DNA from 2 places in the Desulfitobacterium dichloroeliminans LMG P-21439 genome. Region 1 is predicted to be linked to the other one. Evidence: a T-box and tRNA genes for the amino acid it is inferred to sense, from the RefSeq annotation. Region 1 holds a T-box; the other holds one or more tRNA genes.
The links. A T-box is a leader RNA that pairs with one kind of tRNA and senses whether it is charged. The one in region 1 lies ahead of thrS (threonine--tRNA ligase), so its partner is inferred to be a tRNA-Thr.
Positions count from the first base shown of each region.

Region 2: it encodes a tRNA-Thr, which carries the amino acid that the T-box ahead of thrS (threonine--tRNA ligase) is inferred to sense. The anticodon was not compared.

Region 1 covers NC_019903.1:149,941-155,276, reverse strand. Annotated here, with positions in the region: gene DESDI_RS00740 (methyl-accepting chemotaxis protein) at 1-693, opposite strand, end outside; gene thrS (threonine--tRNA ligase) at 914-2,830, opposite strand; T-box leader at 2,943-3,197, opposite strand; gene ytxC (putative sporulation protein YtxC) at 3,225-4,106, opposite strand; gene DESDI_RS00725 (bacteriohemerythrin) at 4,352-4,759, opposite strand; gene speE (polyamine aminopropyltransferase) at 4,981-5,336, opposite strand, start outside.
Region 2 covers NC_019903.1:617,257-622,592, forward strand. Annotated here, with positions in the region: gene DESDI_RS02845 (aminotransferase class V-fold PLP-dependent enzyme) at 298-1,656, shown strand; gene DESDI_RS17510 (YmaF family protein) at 1,727-2,047, opposite strand; tRNA gene DESDI_RS02855 (tRNA-Thr) at 2,685-2,759, shown strand; gene DESDI_RS02860 (DUF378 domain-containing protein) at 2,895-3,116, opposite strand; gene cshA (degradosome RNA helicase CshA) at 3,318-4,820, opposite strand; gene DESDI_RS02870 (hypothetical protein) at 4,944-5,333, opposite strand.

The sequences.
Region 1 (5,336 bases):
CATCTTCCACTCATCCGTCTCCAGAGTAGCTGCAAGGTAGCCTTGCTCCGCTTCTCCTTTTTCGTTCTGAGCAAGGGCTGCTTCTGATAGGGTATAGATAAAATATTCACCAGCAAATCGATCCTTAAGGCTAGTCAGAAAAGCATCTCCAAAAGCACTTCCATATTCAACAGACCCGGTATGTACCCCATTGAAGTACATCGGGGCAACCACACGAAAACCGTAACCGCCAACCCCTTCTTCTAACCCCTCTACAACCTGGAGTTTTGCATTGGCTTCATTGACGGTAAAGCGAAATTCTTTTAAACTATCTCCGAATTTCTCAGGCATATGCAATCTCAAAAAGGCCGTAGAGTCTGGGAGATGAAACTGAATTTGCGATACTTCTCCTTTTAATGCCTCAAAGACCCCTTGCAGTTCCACCGTCAGCTGCTCACGGTCACGCTGGGCAAACAGCTCCTGTATCCTGCTGTTGTTAGCTATGGTTTGGACGGACATCCTCGAGCTGTCCAGTTGGGCCTCCATCTGGGAATCGACAGCCGCTCTAAGCAGTTGATTGTAATTTTGCTCGGATGAGTCAATGATTTTGGTCACATAGAAATTAACGATTAGGGAAAAAACAAGCAGTGCTCCAATTGTACAAATTCCAACCCCTAACATAGATTTAGATGCAATTTTCATCTTTTTGAACATCTCTTCAATCCCCCTCAGCAAATTATTAGCAGCATTCCCTCCAAGGATTCCCTGTGAATTAATTAACTAGTACAAGTATACCTCCACCTTTCCTTTTCGTAAATGAAATAAATGAAGTATTTGTCGAAATATTCATTTCCTTAGATTAATTTAAAAGAAATTAATCTAAAGGACTCAGCCATTGCAACCCTGGCTGAGTCCTCACTTATCGAAAAATTATTTACCCCAATTTAGTCTTATTCTTTATTTCCTCTTGAACCATAGCTATAAATTCTGCCATAGAGAGCTTTTCTCCAGCGTTCGATTGACCATAACGGCGGACGGCCACAGTGTCCGTTTCGGCTTCCTGGTCACCGACGACAAGAGCAAAGGGGACTTTATGGGTTTGGGCTTCGCGAATCTTGTAACTGATTTTCTCACGACGATCATCCACTTCAGCACGAATGTCGAGATCATTTAAGCGACGGAGCATGTCTTGGGCGTATTCCTCATGACGATCGCTAATGGGCAGGATACGGACTTGGACTGGAGCCAGCCAGGTGGGGAAGGCCCCTGCATGGTGCTCGGTGAGTAGAGCAATAAAGCGTTCAATACTTCCATAAACTACCCGGTGAATCATGACCGGACGATGCTTTTGTCCGTCTTCGCCGACGTAGGTGAGATCAAATTTCTCCGGCATTTGGAAGTCCAACTGAATCGTTCCACACTGCCAGGTCCGGCCTAAGCTATCCCGGAGATGGAAGTCGATTTTTGGTCCGTAGAAAGCTCCGTCTCCTGGGTTTATTTTATAATTAATCTTCTTAGCATCCAGCGCTTCCTGCAGCGCGTTGGTGGCCATTTCCCAAGTCTCATCCGCTCCCATGGAGTCTTCAGGGCGAGTGGAGAGCTCCACATGGTACTCGAAACCAAAAACCTTATAGAAATGATCCACGAGATCAATGACGCCAATAATCTCTTCCTTAATCTGGGAAGAAAGCATAAAGATATGGGCATCATCTTGGGTGAAGTTGCGCACCCGCAAGAGTCCATTTAAAGCACCTGATAGCTCATGACGATGAACTAAACCCAGCTCGCCCATTCTTATGGGGAGATCCCGATAGCTTCGGAGTCTTTGCTTATACATGATCATCCCACCGGGGCAGTTCATGGGCTTGACAGCATAGTCTTCCTCATCGATTTTAGTGGTATACATATTGTCTTTATAGTGATCCCAGTGTCCCGAATTTTCCCATAGATTGCGGCTGAGGATAATGGGAGTCTTAATCTCCTGATAGCCCCGACGCCGATGCTCTTGACGCCAGAAATCTTCCAATTGATTGCGCAGAACCATCCCCTTAGGATGGAAGAAGGGGAAACCCGGTCCTTCGTCGTGCAGACTGAATAGATCCAACTCCACACCCAGCTTGCGGTGATCACGGCGTTTTGCTTCTTCAAGCTTGTAGAGGTAATCATCTAGATCCTCTTTTTTAGCCCAGACCGTTCCATAAATCCGTTGCAGCATTTTGTTTTTCTCACTGCCCCGCCAATAAGCACCCGCTAAATTCATGAGTTTGAAAGCCTTCACCGCCCCTGTGCCTGGGATATGAGGACCGGCACAGAGATCTGTAAAGCTACCTTGAGTATACAGAGAAATAACTGCATCCTCCGGAAGACCTTCGATTAGTTCGACTTTATATTTTTCTCCTTTGGCACCGAAGTAATCAAGAGCCTCGCTACGCGAAACTTCCTTGCGCGCGTAGGCATTGTTTTCCTTGATTAAACGACGCATTTCGGCTTCGATCTTCTCCAAGTCATCCGGGGTAAATACATGCTCAGAATCTAAATCATAGTAAAACCCGTTCGCAATAGCTGGCCCAATACCAAATATCGTATCGGGGAAAAGGTTCTGCACGGCTTGAGCCATGATATGAGAGGTCGAGTGGCGCAGAACCTCGAGGCCTTCTTCACTATCAGCAGTAATAATCTCCACCCCAGCATCCTGGTGCAAGGGGAAGGATAAATCCTTTAGCACACCGTCCACTTTACCTGCTACAGCAGCCTTCGCTAATCCTCTGGAGATAGAGGCCGCTAATTCCATGAGACTCTTTCCGGCTTCGATCTCGCGAATCAAGCCATCTTTTAAAGTAATCTTTACCATCTTCATTAACTCCTTTTTTCAACTTTCTAACCTATCCATTTTAAGATTCTTCAGTAAAGTATCTATCCCACCGTCCTACCCTCTTGGAATTAATACAAAAAACCCTCATCCCATATGGGACGAGAGCATTATTCCCGTGGTTCCACCCAAGTTAAAGCCTCAAAACCAGCGAATCCCCAAAGTGACATTCACGGCCTGATACTTTCTCTTTGCTCCCTTAACGCGGGCAGACGTCCGAGCCTACTCAGATTCAACTCAGCACTCTGGGGTGGTTTTCCTCTGCTTCTTCATGAGAGATGCTTTCAGCCACGGCATCCCCTCTCTTGCATCAAGTAAAGCAAGATACTTTCCCCATCATCATTTTTAATAATTATATCTGCCCGTAAAAGCTTTGTCAAATCTTCTCACAGATAGGACAGCCACCGGGACAATAGCTGACACGCCCTTCAAAGACTTTGCAGATGGTTTGCAAAGTATCCTGATACCCTTCATAACGAATATGCAGTACAATCTCCCGCGGAGCCACAGCGATTAAGGCACTGACGAGCATATCTTCATAGGTCAATTCTTGCGAAGAATCCATGAAAAACAGATCATCCATGGTTTTCTTGGTCATCTTTTTGCCATCTTCATTATAAAGGTTGAATTTCCCTTGCTTCGTAATTCCTACATGCAGGGTATGAACACGAGACTCCTGCGAATCGACAAAGTGTTTGAGCAATTGGATAAACTCCACATACTCGGTGGCGATGACATGCTCATTAACCACATAACTGACCGCTTTATTGATTTCTTCTTTATAACCTTTAGCCCGGAACCGCAAAAAACCTTCCATATCGAAGAGTGGCTGTGATTCCAAACATTTGACGATTTGATTTACCAAGGACGCTTTACGATGGATCCGATAGCCTTTCCACTCCCGGGATTCTTCATTAAGGTAATGGAGAGCCTTTTCAAAAACCTGAACAACCTCTTCCCGTTTCATTTTAAACTTTCTTCTCAACAACCAGCGTATATGATCCTTTTCCCAGTGGAGTAGGATTGTTTCAGCGATGGCATTCGCTAGATAATAGCTATGAATTTTCTTGGTGGTTTCTCGATCCTCTATATCCTCTATAGCTTCTATTTGGAACTCGCAATCAATTAACCAGCGCTTCCCTTGCTGATACTCGTGAAGCACAACCGGCAAGTTCTCTTCCTCTTGGAGCTGACGAAGGCGCTCGTAGATGCTTTCTCGATAATATTGAGTCCCAACCTGAACGGAGTGTTGTTCCAACCTAGCATCCCCTCCATAGTAGAGTATATGAGCAAGGTCTGCTCATATTTCGGCTTCAAACGAAATACTCTAGCTATTTCGTAAAACCATATATTCCCTACTATTGCCAGGTTGTGACCTCATTATTCCCTCATCGGATTATGCTGGAGGAAAGTATCCATCGAAGTTATACTCTCTGCCAGTATAAAAAGGGCCTGTCTGCAATCGGTAAGCTCGTACCGATTTGCAGACAGGCCTTAACGTTCTTATCTTGTAATGCGAATAAATTCTTTAATTCCAAAATCACTCTTCAGAATATGATCGAGTACCCAGTCGAAGATAAAATTCAAAAGCTTGCGGGTATGTCCATCTTGGTCTTGGTCAATGGCGTCCAAATCAATGGATTCGATTTCTTTTATAAAGTCGTCATGAGCAACTTTTTGTTTGAAGTACCCAGGGTACTTAATTTTTAACATATAGTCTTCTTCAGTTTTAAAATGGTAAATGGTATAGTCCTTAAGCTCTAGGATAATTGTCACGATCTTGTCATACTTATCCGGTAGCAGGTAGTTTTCTAATAAGTCATAGATTTGATTCCCGATTTCAAACAAACGCATATGTTGTTCATCAATCACCGCTACCCCAATCGAATACTCCTCTTTCCACTTTAACATAGCATCACCTCTTCATAGTATTTAATGAACGAATTATGTATGGAAAATGTGTTAGCCCTTGTGGAATTATGCATTAAGTATCAACTTGTCTATAACCACTATTCTACATCACTCTATGCTCAGTAAGCAAATACCCTCGACTCTAGCACCTCAATATTAGGTCCACGAGCAGAGGGTAAACAAAATTCGCTTCACCCTAGTGACCACAAGGACCTTGAGCCTTAGTCCGTTGCACTCGCCAAGAGTTCTTTGACATAAGTGGGTAGAGCAAAACAGCCCTTATGAATCTCCGTATTATAGTATTGGGTCTTAAGGCCTAAGTCGTTCCAGGCTTGTTCATTGAGATCCACTAAAGGATCGTACTTTTTCGAAGCAAAGCCAAAAAGCCAGTGCCCTGAGGGGTAGGTGGGAATATGAGCCTGATACACACGGCACACCGGGAAGAATTCCTTAATCCGCTTATGGGCCCGACCCATGTTCTGAGCATAATCTTCATAGTAAGGACTTTCATGCTGGTTGACGAGAATACCATCGTCCTTAAGGGCCTTATAGCAGTTACCATAGAATTCCTTAGTGA
Region 2 (5,336 bases), 470 kb from region 1:
ATCAGGGAAACGCGGCATTTCTCCTGACTATGACAAAATATCATGGAACATGTCTAATATCAAGGAACAATTTTATCTACCATAGGAAAATAGTACCGAAATTCATTCAAGTATGAGAAAGAACTTGCTTTTTTGCCCTTTTTCTTTTTGTTTGGGTATTTTCCTTTTTCGGCTGCACTGTTCCAATAATTTTCCCTCTTCTACGGACAATGACCCAATGCTTGATACTTTCATATAATGCTAGAGTGGTAGAAATAAGGTATGAATATTCGATTCTATGACTTAGGAGGTTAAAGGATGAACTTTCGGTTTTTCCCTTTTGCACAAAGAATGAACTATGGCCATCTTTTTCTTGGTCTAGATACTCAAGTCCCCCTAGCTTCGGGAAGTTCAATTACAGGAATTAACTTTGATAACGGGGCGACCACCCCGCCGCTCCGATCCGTCATGGAAGAAATTAATCGCTTTGCTCCCATGTATGGATCAGTTCATCGAGGAGCAGGGTATAAATCCGTTGTATCCTCCCAGATTTATGAGCAAGCCCGGACAGAAGTTCTCAAGTTTGTCGGTGGAGATCCTCGAACCGATGTTGTGATCTTCGTTAAAAATGCTTCCGAGGCACTTAATAAGTTAGCCAATCGTTTATACCATAAGCATAAGCGGGAAGTCGTTTTGACGACTTGGATGGAACACCACTCCAACCTTCTGCCATGGCGGGAAAAATTTTCTGTCGACTACATAGAGGTTGATGAACAAGGTCGCCTGCGCTTGGACGATCTTGTGGCCAAACTAGAGCGCTACCAAGGGGCTGTCAAGCTGGTGACGGTCACCGGAGCTTCCAATGTGACAGGCCATCGGAATCCCATCTATAAGATTGCCGAGCTAGCCCATCGTTATGGAGCGAAGATCTGTGTGGATGGAGCCCAGCTGGTTCCCCATGCTCCTGTCGATATGCGTCCAAGCCATTCCCCTGAGCATATTGATTTTTTAGCCTTCTCAGCCCATAAAATGTATGCGCCCTTCGGAACCGGAGTGTTGATTGGTCCCCGGGCTTTTTTTGAACAGGGTGCCCCAGATTATTCGGGCGGGGGAACAGCCCAACTGGTGACGCCTGACCGGATAATTTGGGAGGATGCGCCTCATAAAGAAGAAGCCGGAACGCCTAACCTGATGGGGGTCGTTGCCCTCGTTGCAGCAATCCGAACCCTAAGCGCTCTTGGTATGAAAAAGGTGCTACAGCATGAAGAAGAGTTATTGGGATACGCCTATGAACGTCTGCGCTGGATGGATGGCCTAACGTTCTATGGTGGAATCCCTCTTAATCAGCAACAGCTCTCACAAAGGATTGGAGTCATCCCTTTCAATGTAGAAGGATTATTTCATGAAGATGTGGCCGAGCTTCTCGCCCGCGAGGGAGGAATCGCCGTGCGGAATGGTTGTTTTTGTGCCCAACCCTATGTTCAGAGACTTCTGCATATCTCTAAGCAGGAGATGGAACAGCATATGGCCAATCCCTCCTTGCCTCATCCAGGAATGGTCAGAGTGAGCCTTGGCCTTTATAACACCAAAGAAGAAATTGATGTTTTTATTGATATATTAGGGCGAATTGTCAGTACTCGGTCAAGATCCTTACGCTCAGCGAAGATGGGATATTAACCCCTGACTAACATACAGAGGGCTGAATCGCCCTCTGTATGTTAGTGTTGCTCAATAGAGCTAGTATTAATTAGCTTGCGTGATTTCTAAAAAGTCTAGAACCTTCTTCGTTGCTAGTAGAAGCCCTATAGGAATGAGAATGGCCACAGTCACAGGTTGTGCAGCCCTGCAGGCAGTGGACATGCCCGCCATTAGGACAGGGTATACTCGGTCCTGTACACCCTCTATAATGATGAACATGACCATGATCACAGGTGGTTACACCTGCATAATAGTGGACGTGAGAATTGCCATAAGAGACAACTGGGCCGGTTATGCCACTCGTGCAGTGTATATGCGCATTCACACAAGAAGTCAGTGCACCATAGGAATGCACATGATTTGAATACATAAAATCGCCTCGCTTTGAATCAAGTATCGTTCAATACAGGATATGCTTTATAAGCGTGACTTGGGATAGTTAGGGATTGGCTTTCTTATACAATCCTATTCCGTGGAATAGATATAGTTTCAGTAATTTGTTATAACTTTTCACAAATCGTTCACAAACTAGCAACATATTGCTCACTTTTATGGGCTATTATATAATCATACCTTTTCCTTTTAGCCTCCTTTGAAGATATATATTTTCTTCCCCTGCCAGAAATGGCAGGGTCTTATTTTTTATGTACACGAGTGTATTGCACTCGAGTGTAGCATTACCTTGTGAAAATGAAAAGAATCCCCACATCTGGGGATTCCATTGCGCAAATCCAGAAGATAAAGCGCCAGTTATTGTATGGCTTTGATTGCTTTATTTCCTGACTCTTACAAAAAAGTATCATGGGACATGCGTAAAGTCAATGTTTTCAACAAAAATAGACATCAAAATATACGAATTTTCTCAAATAAGCAAAAATAGCGCTTATAATTGAGAATAGGTGGGTACCTGTTCAAGATGCCTTAAGACATCACTGAGCAACACAACTCAATCAATGACAGTTGACTTCCCTATTAAAATCAGGTAGAATTACAATCGTTAAAAAAATGCCAATGTGGCTCAGGGGTAGAGCAGCTCACTCGTAATGAGCAGGTCGTCGGTTCGATTCCGACCATTGGCTCCAGTAGGACTTAGACACCGCAAGAGATTGCGGTGTTTTTTATTATACTAGCACAAAGCACAGTAGATTCAATATGCGCAATAAGTAAGCTAAATAAACAAGGGCACCTTCGGGTGCCCATTGTACGTTAATTATTTATTATTTAGATCGTACATCAGAGTCATTAAAAAGAAAAGTGATTGAATAAAGACCGGCAAGGCCGACTAGAGAATAAATTATTCTGCTTAATCCAGAGGAAGGTCTTACTGTATCCCCTCCAAAAAGAGAAGTTACAAGATCCCACTGGAATACTCCAACTAGTAGCCAATTGAGGGCCCCAACTATCACGAGGATAAGAGCTGTTCTTGATAACCAATTCATTAATAAAGCCTCCTATTATAATTTATTAAAGTGATAATGATATTATTGGTAAATTCTACTAACTTTATACCTATTTATAAGGTCCAAATTTAAAAAGGTGTTTTTTTACGGCAAAGAGTTTACAAGTTATACAACTGCCCACTTAAAATACATATAAGCCGCCAAAAGTATCAGTTTTGGCGGCTTGGTTTATCTATCTATCTATCTATTTGTTTTATCGCTGTTACGGCTACTGGCTCCGGAATAACCACGTGCACCTGCCGAGTTACTACGAGAATTTCCTTTGCCTTGTCTGCCGCGATAGTTTCCACCGGGTCCGCCATCGCGATAATTTCCGCGTCGACCATACCCACCTTGATCGGGACGTCCTTGATTACCTTTTACTCGTAAGGGAGCGACTCCTGTCAATTCGGTTACAGCCTGAACAGGTTCCTTTGTCATTATTTTTAAGGCTGCCGATAATAAGGTTACTGAATCGGTATCTTCCAATAAATTTTCAGCTAGGTGTTTGTAATTCTGGAGGTCTTCCTCAGCTATGACGCGTAGCATTTTTTCTATGGCAACCCGTTGTTGAACCTCGATAGCTTCGATCATAGTAGGAATATTTTTGCGCGTTATTTTACGTTTAGTAAGCTGTTCAATCAGCCTTAGATGACCTATCTCCCGTGGGGTGACAAAGGTTACAGCTAGGCCTGTTTTTCCCGCTCTGCCTGTACGACCAATTCGATGCACATAGCTTTCTGGATCTTGAGGAATATCGAAATTATAGACATGAGTTACTCCGCTAATATCCAATCCCCTCGCCGCAACATCCGTTGCCACTAAGACTTCGATGGATCCCTCCTTGAACTGTCTCATGACGCTATCCCGTTTGCTCTGGGATAAATCTCCATGAATGCCTTCCGCTGAATAGCCCCGTTTGTTTAAGGCTTCGGAAAGCTCATCAACTCTACTTTTTGTCCGTCCAAAAACAATGGCTAAATCAGGAGATTGAATATCTAACAAACGACAAAGAACATCAAATTTCATCTTTTCCGGTACTTCAAGGTAATCTTGTTCGATGTTCGCAACCGTAACCTCTTTGCCCTTTATGCTGATGAGCTCTGGATCTTTCATAAATTTTTGGGCGAGATTTTGGATTTGCCTTGGCATGGTCGCTGAAAACAGCAAGGTTTGTCGTGCTTCTGGGATTTCCTGAAGTATGGTTTCAATATCTTCTACGAAACCCATGTTTAGCATTTCGTCGGCCTCATCCAAAATAACCATATTGATATTTTGCAGGCGAATGGTGCGTCTGCGCATATGATCCATGAGGCGACCCGGCGTCGCTACGATGATATGGGGTCTTTTTTTAAGCGCCCTAATCTGGCGGTCAATCTCTTGTCCACCGTATATCGGCAGGGTGCGGATTCCCTTAAACTGACCGATTTTATTGAGTTCTTCAGCGACCTGTACCGCTAATTCTCGAGTAGGTGTAAGTACGATTCCTTGAATATCTTCGGAGGTCTCGGCGATTTTCTGAATCAAAGGGATTCCAAAGGCCGCCGTTTTTCCCGTACCCGTTTGAGCTTGTCCGATGACATCCTTGCCTTCTAAGGCAAGGGGTATTGTTTGTTCTTGAATCGGGGTGGCTTCTTCGAAACCCATATTGAGCACAGATTTAATTAGAGGTTCTGATAAACCAAGTTCTTTAAAGGTTGACATGATAATTTTAATCTCCTTTTTATATCTATATTGATGTAGTTTTCCAATTCGACCAAGATTTAATACAAGGCCTTATCTAAAATAGTATACCACAAGGGGTGCCAAGAGATATGTATTAGCCATTTACCGCTCTTGGAAAACCTTCAACTCCGCATTTAATCGTGTGGCTTCCCTATAATCGATAGCATAGGAAAAGAAGTGAACCACAAGAAAGACAGCAAATACAGCTCCGGCAACAGCAAACATCATTGGTCCATACATGATGTCCATTAAGTAACCAAAGGACAGGATCATTGCTTCTAGGACAGAGAGTTGCAGAATCTTTCGGATAATCATCTGCCTAATTGTAAGTTCCCTTTTCGAATAGGTCGCGAAAGAAGGGACCACCCCAATTAAACCAAAAATAAATGGTGAAAAATAGGCGTCATAGCCAAAACGTCGATCCGGCTCATAGATTAGGCCGAGGACAGCAATGACGAGGGTGACGCAAGTCACGATGATAAAAAAGCTCATCAG